3 regions of the Mesorhizobium sp. M0018 genome follow, and region 2 is predicted to be linked to each of the others. Evidence: predicted binding sites of a transcription regulator. Region 2 holds the regulator's gene; each other region holds the start of a gene.
What was found. Region 2 encodes LexA, which represses DNA repair genes until DNA is damaged. Its sites were predicted from a motif close to TGTTCNNNNTGTGTTCNG; they were not measured.
Positions count from the first base shown of each region.

Region 1: the regulator LexA is predicted to act here: its motif matches at 1,675-1,692, upstream of NKJ81_RS05925 (DNA recombination protein RmuC).
Region 3: the regulator LexA is predicted to act here: its motif matches at 1,531-1,548, upstream of NKJ81_RS09615 (helicase-related protein).

Region 1 covers NZ_JAMYVL010000003.1:276,117-279,357, reverse strand. Annotated here, with positions in the region: gene NKJ81_RS05940 (GNAT family N-acetyltransferase) at 1-148, opposite strand, end outside; gene fmt (methionyl-tRNA formyltransferase) at 145-1,074, opposite strand; gene def (peptide deformylase) at 1,091-1,621, opposite strand; gene NKJ81_RS05925 (DNA recombination protein RmuC) at 1,725-2,987, shown strand; gene NKJ81_RS05920 (GFA family protein) at 3,027-3,241, opposite strand, start outside.
Region 2 covers NZ_JAMYVL010000007.1:77,949-81,189, forward strand. Annotated here, with positions in the region: gene kynU (kynureninase) at 1-937, opposite strand, end outside; gene lexA (transcriptional repressor LexA) at 1,385-2,119, shown strand; gene NKJ81_RS11915 (ComEC/Rec2 family competence protein) at 2,113-3,241, opposite strand, start outside.
Region 3 covers NZ_JAMYVL010000005.1:231,902-235,142, forward strand. Annotated here, with positions in the region: gene NKJ81_RS09605 (acetyl-CoA C-acetyltransferase) at 1-155, shown strand, start outside; gene phbB (acetoacetyl-CoA reductase) at 261-986, shown strand; gene NKJ81_RS09615 (helicase-related protein) at 1,716-3,241, shown strand, end outside.

The sequences.
Region 1 (3,241 bases), on a different contig from region 2:
CCGCCACCAGTTCGACGACGGCATCACCGCCTGTGACCAGCGCGTCGACCAGTCCGGCCTCCGCCTGCTGGCCGAATGCGTGTTCTTCGACAAGGCGGATCGCCTCGCGGTCCCGCGGCGTCGCCGCGCGTATGGACATCATGCTCATGACAATTTCATTCCTTTTTCGAGCTTGGCGCCGCGCAGAAACTCCTGCGCGGCAATGGGCCTTGCGCCCGCACGTTGAACTTCGACCGGCCTGATCGCGCCTGACCCGCAGGCGACTGTCAGCCGGTCATCGAGAATTCCTCCCGGTTCGCCGGCGCCTTGCGAGAGCGTCGAGCGAAGCAGTTTCAGCCGTTCCACGCGGCCGCCGATTTCGGCCTCGCACCATGCACCGGGAAAGGGCGACAGACCGCGAATCTGGTTGTGCACGTCGCCGGCAGGTCGCAGCCAGTCTATGCGAGTCTCCGATTTATCGATTTTCTTGGCGTAGGTCACCCCCACCTCCGCCTGTGTGGTAAATGTCAGCGTATTCCGCTCCAGCCGTTCGAGCGCTTGCACTATCAGCGAAGCACCCAAGACCATCAGCCGATCGTGCAGATCGCCGGCCGTCATGTCGGGTCCAATGGCGCATTTTTCAACCATTGCCACCGGGCCGGTGTCGAGGCCTTCCTCCATCCGCATCACCATCATGCCCGTTTCGGTATCGCCGGCCATGATGGCGCGCTGGATAGGGGCAGCGCCGCGCCAGCGCGGCAGCAGCGATGCGTGGCCGTTGAGGCAACCGAGCCGCGGCGCCTCGAGAATGGGTTTGGGGAGGAGCAGCCCATAGGCGACGACCACGGCGACGTCGGCACCTAAGGCGCGGAACGCCTCCTGCTCCGCCTCGCCCTTCAGCGACACCGGCGACCGCACCTCGATGCCAAGCCGCTCCGCCTCGCGCTGCACCGGCGACGGCGTCAGTTCGAGCCCGCGCCGGCCGCCGGCGCGCGGCGGCTGCGTGTAGACGGCTGCCAACTCGTGCCCGGCCCCGGCAATCGCCCGCAGCGTCGGCACGGAGAATTCGGGCGTACCCATGAAGATGACACGCAGGGGCATTCGTCGACGCCTACCCCACCATCTTGCCCGGCGCCTTGTCCCTGGCGAGCTTCTTGAATTTCTTGACCACCATGTCGCGCTTCAGCTTGGAGATGTAATCGATGAACAGCACGCCGTTGAGGTGGTCGATTTCATGCTGCAGGCAGGTCGCCATCAGCCCCTCGGCCTCGATCTCCTGCAGCTTGCCGTCGCGGTCGAGAAACTTCACCCGCACCGCCGCCGGACGCTCGACCTCGGCATAGTAATCCGGGATCGACAGGCAGCCTTCCTCGTAGACCGAACGCTGGTCGGAGCTTTCGAGGATTTCGGGATTGATGAAGACGTGCGGTGCCGGCGTCTCGTCCTCTTTGGCCAGGTCGATCACCAGCATGCGCAAGGGTTCGCCGACCTGGATCGCTGCGAGGCCGATGCCGGGCGCGTCATACATGGTGTCCAGCATGTCGCCGGCCAGTTTGCGCAAATCCCCGTCGACACGCTCGACCGGTTTTGAAACCTGACGCAGGACGGGATCGGGAAGGATGATAAGCGGCTTGATCGACATGGCGTCTCACCTAAGACCTCGCAGGAAAAGCGTCAACCGGGGCGCCTTCGGGTCGTTCACGTTTTGATCTGTGCTGGCAGACCGAATCATCTATGCTGTCGACATGAACGATCTGGCCACCATCCTGTCCGAACCTGTCGCCCGCCTAGGCGCCACCACGATCACGCTCGGCCATGCCCTGGGTTTCGGCGCAATGCTGTTCCTTGGACTGTTCGTGGCGCTCGTCGTTGCGCTCTGGCGATCGGCCAAGGCGCGTGCAGTGGCGGCCGCCGAAGCCGCCGACCACGCCCGCGACGCCGAGGTGCGGATGGCCGGCATTCTGCAATCCCAAGCGGAAATGCAGGGCCGCATGGGCGCCATCGCCGAAGTGTTCGGGGCGCGCCAGGCGGAACTGACACAGTCGATCGGCCAGCGTCTCGATGCCATGACCGGCCGCCTGGGCCAGACCATGACCGAGCAGACGAGATCGACGCATGAGAGCCTCGCCAAGCTGCAGGAACGGCTGGCGGTCATCGATATTGCGCAAGGCAACATCCAGTCGCTGGCCGGCCAGGTCGTGCAATTGCAGGCGATCCTTTCCAACAAGCAGACGCGCGGCGCCTTCGGCCAGTCGCGTATGGAAGCCATCGTCGCCGACGGATTGCCGCACGGCGCTTATGAATTCCAGGCGACCTTGTCGAATGGCAGCCGGCCCGACTGCCTGGTAAAGATGCCGAACGGCGCGCCGTCGCTTGCCATCGACGCAAAGTTTCCGCTCGAGGCCTGGAATGCCATCCGGGCCGCCGAAGGCGCCGAACTGCAGAAGACCGCCGCACAGGCTTTCCGCCGCGACATCGAGGTGCATGTCCGCGATATTTCCGAAAAATACCTGATCCAGGGCGAGACGCAGGACACCGCCTTCATGTTCGTGCCTTCGGAATCGGTGTTCGCCGAAATCCACGAGAATTTCGAGGCGGTTGTCCAGAAGGCGCATCGCTCACGGATCGTCATCGTCTCGCCATCGCTTTTGATGCTGTCGATCCAGGTCATCCAGGCGATCCTCAAGGATGCGCGCATGCGCGAGCAGGCACACCTGATCCAGGGCGAGGTTATCCGGCTAATGGAAGACGTCTCCCGGCTAGACGAGCGGGTGCGCAAATTGCAGACGCATTTCGGCCAATCGGCCAAGGACATCGAGGACATCCTGGTCTCGACATCGAAGGTGACCAGGCGCGGACAGAAGATCGAGGCGCTGGAGTTTGGCGTGCAGCCGGCGGAGGACACCCCCGGTTCGAATGGCAGCGGAGCAAAAGCGGAAAGCAGCCCGCGCGTCGCCGATTCGAAAACCGGGCAGTTGAGGCTAAGGGTCGTCGAAGGCGACGATTGAGAGCTACGCCGGAACCGGAGGCTTCGCCCCGGTCTGGCGCTACTGCTCCTCGATGATGGTTGTGCCTTCGAATTCGGGCAGCCAATGCAGCGCCGAGCGGTGCCAGATCTGCTTTCTCGGCACCAGTTGCTCGCGCTGCCGTGCCGTGCCGACCCTGATACCGTAAACCTTCGGTCCCTCGCCCGCCGACGTGGCGTAGAGATGCGAGCCGCACTCACCGCAAAATGCCTGGGCGCGCTTGGCGCCACTCGAAC
Region 2 (3,241 bases):
CCAGCGCGATGCTCTTCTTGCGCACCGCCGTCATGTCGACATCGTTCCAGATGTCGAGCGCGCCCTTCAGCGTGCGCATCGACAGGACCGGCTGTGTGCCGCACAGAAACCGGCGGATGCCGGTGCCGGCCGCATAGCCTGGCTCGAAGGCGAAGGGCCGTGCATGGCCCCACCAGCCGGTGAGCGGCTGCTGGATGTCGGAAAGATGCCGCTCAGCCGCATAGATGAAGGCAGGCGCGCCCGGGCCGCCATTCAGATATTTGTAGGTGCAGCCAACGGCAAAATCGGCGTTTGCCTTGTCGAGTTCGACTGGCATCGCGCCGGCGGTGTGGCAGAGATCCCAGACGATCATCGCCCCGGCTTCCTGAGCCCTGCGCGTCAGCGCCGGCATGTCGCGCAGTTCGCCCGACTTATAGTTGACGTGGTTGACCAGCACCACAGCGGTGCGTTCGTCGATCAGCTCTTCGATGGTCGGCGCGTCGACTCCCGAGAGGCGCAGCAGCGTATCTTTTCGCGTCGAAACCACACCCTCGGCCATGTAGAGGTCCGTCGGAAAACTATCGCCCTCGGCGACGATGACCTGCCGCTCCGGTCGCATGGCCATGGCGGCGTGCAGCAGCTTGTAGATATTGACCGATGTCGTGTCGCAGACCACTGTCTGGCCGGCCGCGGCCCCGATCAGGCGCCCGAGCTGGTCGCCAAGTTCAAGCGGCATGTTGAACCAGCCGGCCGTGTTCCATGCGCGGATGAGATCATGCGACCATTCTTCGGTCGCGGCCTTGTGCAGTTCATCGAAAGCGGCACGTGAAGCAGCTCCTAGCGAATTGCCGTCGAGATAGATCACTCCTTGCGGCAACACAAAGCGGTCGCGCATCGCGCGCAGCGGATCCGCGGCATCCATCGCCTTTATGGCCACGAGATCGGGAATTCCTGTCATGATTTGTCTGCTCCCCCAAGATCCAACGCAACGCCGGACACGCATCGACTGTTCTTCCATTACTTGGTTGCGCGCAGCAAGGCTCCACCGGCGAGAAGCAGCCTGACCAGGCGGTGGAAACCGGGACTTAACCCGAGGTTGGCGTTTTGAGTTCGTTTCGTTCACGGTGCATTGACCAAACCGCACAGTCGATACGGGTTCAATTCCGTGCCTTTTGCCGACCGACGGCCGATGCCAGTGCCGCCTTCTAGGAGGCCAGAAGGGCGCAAACGAAAGCAGAATCAAGGCGATGAGGCTCGCGGCGGTGAAAATGCGGTACGCCGGTAGGGGACGTCGTTTGTTTCCCGAGCCTTAACGCATTCATTAAACTTTAAACAGTTGCGGAACACAACTGGAACAGATAGTGTTTGTTCTGGGTTTGTTTTTCTGATTCTGTTGGGGGTCGCTATGCTGACACGCAAACAACACGAACTGCTTATGTTCATCCACGAAAGGTTGAAGGAAAGCGGTATCCCGCCTTCATTCGACGAGATGAAGGAAGCGCTCGACCTGGCTTCCAAATCCGGAATCCACCGGCTGATTACGGCGCTGGAGGAGCGCGGCTTCATTCGCCGTTTGCCCAACCGGGCCCGTGCGCTGGAGGTGCTACGCCTGCCTGACTCGATCGCCCCCGGCCTCAATGCGGCACGCAAGTTCTCGCCGAGTGTCATCCAGGGCAGTCTTGGGCAAGGCGCCCCTCGGCAAGGCAAGCCGACATCGTCGCGCGTGCCCGCAGCCGGAAATGACGACGATGTCGTCGCCGCCGTTTCGATCCCAGTGATGGGCCGCATCGCTGCCGGTGTGCCGATCGACGCCATCCAGCACCAGACGCATTCGATTTCGGTGCCGCCGGATATGATCATGGGCGGCGAGCATTATGCGCTTGAGGTCAAAGGCGATTCGATGATCGAGGCCGGCATTTTCGACGGCGACACGGTGATCATCCGCAATGCCGATACGGCGAGCCCCGGTGAGATCGTGGTGGCACTGGTCGACGAGGAGGAAGCGACGCTGAAGCGGTTCCGCCGCAAGGGCGCCTCGATCGCCCTGGAAGCCGCCAATCCGGCCTACGAGACGCGCATCTTCGGACCAGACAGGGTCAAGGTGCAGGGCAAGCTCGTCGGACTGATCCGCCGCTACTGAGCTCCGCCCTTGGCGCCGGCTTTGGGGTTGTCGGCCCGGCGGTATGGCGGCAGGCCCCGTGCCGCGCGTGAAAATTTCCGCTGCACGTGCCAGGGCCGGTATGATTTTTCGACGGCGAAGCGGATCTCGGCGCGTGTTGCCGCTTGTGGATCGAAATAGACGGCGGCACTTCCCGCGCGCGCTAGTTGCCGTTTGGTGACGACGAGGACCAGCCGGTCGTAGTAGCAGGGGTTATGGGCGGTGGCGTCGTCGATGACGATCAAGCTGGCAAAGGCGCAGGCTGGCCGCGCAGTATCGCGGTCCTTGGCTTGGGCGATGATCGCGCCGGATGGATGCCTGGCAAGGCAGAGGCCGTCCGTGCAAATGAACGGCATGCCCGGCGGTAGGTCGGCCGGATCGGCAATGTCGAATTGCGGGTCGTTCTTTCCAGGTGTTTCCGGCGCGACGATAGCCTCTGATGTGAGCGCGCGTTTCCAGTTGTCGATGGTGAACTCATTCGGGCGTGCCCGGTTGACCGCGAGTTCACCGCTGCCGATCGGCAGCGCGACCAGCCGTGCGTCCTCCGAGACCAATACGTCGGGTATGCGTGTCTGCGTTGTCGTCAGCAAGCCGGCGAGCGCAAAAGGAAGTGCCGCCAGCCGCAACCACGTCGTCGCCATGCTGGCAATGACGAGGGCGATCGTCACCAGAAGGACGGATCTCAGCGAAATCAGCCCGACCGCATCGATCGGCGAGCGCTCCGAGATCCACCCGGACAGGGCGATCATCGCCGTCAGCCCCTTGCCCATGACATAGAGAAAAGGGCCATCCGCACCGAACGGCATCGCCAGCGCGCTGAGAACGGCGAAGGGCATGACGACCAGTGACACGATGGGCATGATGGCCAGATTGGCGAACAGGCTGAGCGGCGCCACGCGCTGGAAATGCCATATGGCGAAAAGCGCCGTGGCGCTCCCTGCAATGATCGAGGTCATCGCCAGACCGCACATGCCCAGCAGGACCTTTCGAGTGGCAAAGCGTAGCGGCGACTGCCGCGGCGGCGGCGTGGTGGCCCTGCCGGCGCGGTAATCGGACCAGCCTGCATAGGCGCCGACAAGGGCCGCCGTCGCGGCGAAGGACATC
Region 3 (3,241 bases), on a different contig from region 2:
GCGCCATCGCCATCGGCCATCCGGTCGGCGCCTCGGGCGCCCGCATCTTCAACACGCTGGTCTACGAGATGCGCCGCAGAAGTGCCAAGAAAGGCCTTGCCACGCTGTGCATCGGCGGCGGCATGGGTGTTGCCATGTGCGTGGAAGCATTGTGATGAGATAAGCGATACGAATAGGATGCTGGCGCAAAGCGAGTAGGGAATAGAGGGCAAACCCCCACCGCTTCAACGCTCAGTCATCTGCATTTCCCGGGAGGACATATGACAAAGGTTGCAATCGTCACAGGCGGGTCGCGCGGCATCGGCGCGGCGATATCGGTCGCCTTGAAAAGCGCCGGCTATTCGGTCGCCGCAAACTACGCCGGCAATGAAGAAGCGGCGGCAAAGTTCAACGCCGCGACCGGCATCCCGGTCTATAAATGGTCGGTCGCCGACTACGAGGCCTGCGCCGCCGGCATCAAACAGATAGAGGCCGATCTCGGTCCCGTCTCGGTGCTGGTCAACAATGCCGGCATCACTCGCGACGCGATGTTCCACAAGATGACGCGCGAGCAATGGAAAGAGGTCCTCGACACCAACCTTTCCGGCGTCTTCAACATGACGCATCCATTGTGGGGCGGCATGCGCGATCGCAAGTTCGGTCGCATCATCACCATCTCCTCGATCAACGGTCAGAAAGGCCAGGTCGGCCAGGTCAATTATTCGGCCTCGAAGGCCGGCGATATCGGCTTCACCAAGGCACTGGCCCAGGAAGGCGCGCGCGCCGGCATCACCGTCAACGTCATTTGCCCCGGCTACATCGCCACCGAGATGGTCAAGGCAATGGACGAGAAGGTCCTCAACGAGCGCGTCATCCCGCACATCCCGGTCGGCCGTCTCGGCGAGCCGGAGGAGATCGCGCGCTGCGTCGTCTTCCTCGCTTCCGACGATGCCGGTTTCATCACCGGCTCGACCATATCAGCCAATGGCGGCCAGTACGTCGCCTGATCGTTTGTCTTTACGTTGAGACAGATCCTCGCTTGGACGAACGGGCCTGCAAAACGGCCCGTTTCTATAGCGGTCTTCCCGTTGCAAGATCTCGATGCAACGCTGCCCCAATCCGGCACGCAAAGGTTAACGGCAAACTCGCAGCTTGTGCAAAAGCCGCCCGGCAGCCTGTGGATTCTCGGTGGAAAAGCTGTTCACGACACAACATGTTGCGGTGAACAAACCAAGAAACTTCAGCTATCGCTGATTCGTCGCCGATTCGTTCCGGCTTTGAGCGGAGCGTTAACGGCGAGAGCTGAAAACACCTGCGAAATGATTAAAGCGCATTAGGAAACATCAATAATTTCATAATGTTGTGCGAAGCAGGTTGGCCAGCCACGACCATTCACCGGCAAAGGTTAACCGCAGTGCTCGCTTTGATGCCGCTTGCATAAATCGGGCCAGTTTCCGTGATTCAGCATGTGGTGAGGTACGCCGGCAGAAAACCCAGATGTAGCCGTGAACAAAACCTGAATCAGCGCGAGTCAGTGATTCGTCGCTGATTCGTTCCAGACTCGTTCCAACTGTTAATCGGGAACAGATTTTCTGGCTTCGAACCGACCAATCGGCCTGCCCTCGGCATATTCCGCTTTCGCTTCGCGCCCGAAATCCCTATGTGTCGCCTGTCATACGCGGCCAATATGGGCGCGCTCCCGACAATGCGAGGCAGAGAGCCTTATTTCCAGGCCGATGAACATCCATCCGAAACACACTGAACCGCTGATCCTGTCGGGTCGAGACGTGACGGCCGTGCTCGGCCCGACCAACACCGGCAAGACCCATCTCGCCATCGAACGCATGGTGGCGCACGAAAGCGGCGTCATCGGCCTGCCGCTCAGGCTGCTTGCCCGCGAGGTCTATACGCGCGTCTGCGAGAAGGTCGGCGCCCATAAGGTGGCGCTCATCACCGGCGAGGAAAAGATCCAGCCGGCGGGCGCGAAATACTCGGTCTGCACCGTGGAAGCGATGCCGCGCGAGACCGACGCCGCCTTCGTTGCCATCGACGAGGTCCAGCTCGCCGGCGATCTCGAACGCGGCCACATCTTTACCGATCGCATCCTACATCTGCGCGGCCGGCAGGAGACGCTGCTGCTGGGCGCGGCCACCATGCACGGCATCCTGCAGCGCCTGCTGCGGGGCGTGTCGGTGGTGACCCGGCCACGCCTGTCGCATCTTGCCTATGCCGGCTCGAAGAAGCTGACCCGCCTGCCGCGGCGCACCGCGATCGTCGCCTTCTCGGCCGACGAGGTCTATGCCATCGCCGAGCTGATCCGCCGCCAGCAGGGCGGTGCCGCCGTCGTGCTCGGCGCACTCAGCCCGCGCACCCGCAACGCCCAGGTGGCGCTGTTCCAGTCGGGCGACGTCGACTACCTCGTCGCCACCGACGCCATCGGCATGGGCCTCAACCTCGACCTCGACCATGTCGCCTTCGCCCAGAACCGTAAATTCGACGGCTACCAGTACCGCAACCTGACGGCGGCCGAGCTCGGCCAGATTGCCGGCCGCGCCGGCCGGCATCTGCGCGACGGCACCTTCGGCGTCACCGGCCAGGTCGATCCGCTGGATGATGAACTGGTCAACAAAATCGAGGCGCATGATTTCGACCCGGTGAAAGTACTGCAGTGGCGCACCGCGCATTTCGATTTCGCCAACCTTGATGCGCTGAAGCGCTCGATTGAGACCAACGCCCCGGTCGAAGGCCTGACGCGCGCGCTGCCGGCAGTAGACGCGCAGGCGCTCGAGCATCTGTCGCGCGACGAGGACGTCCGGGCACTCACCACCGATGCCAGGCGCGTGGCGCTGCTGTGGGAAGCCTGCGCGCTGCCCGACTACAGGAAGATCGCGCCGGCCCAGCACGCCGACTTGATCGCCTCCATTTACATGGACCTTGCCAGGCACGGCCATGTCGACGAGAACTACATGGCCGAGCAGGTGCGCCGTGCCGACACAACCGAAGGCGACATCGACACGCTGTCGCACAGGATTGCCCAGATCCGCACATGGACCTTCGTTTCCAACCGGCCCGGCTGGCTGGCCGATCGGGCACACTGGCAGGAAAAGACGCGCGAAATCGAAGACAGATTGTCGGATGCGCTGCATGAGCGGTTGACGAAACGTTTTGTAGACCGCAGGACTTCCGTCCTCATGCGGCGCCTTAGAGAAAACACGATGCCTGAAGCCGAAATCAGCCCAACCGGAACCGTCCTCGTCGAAGG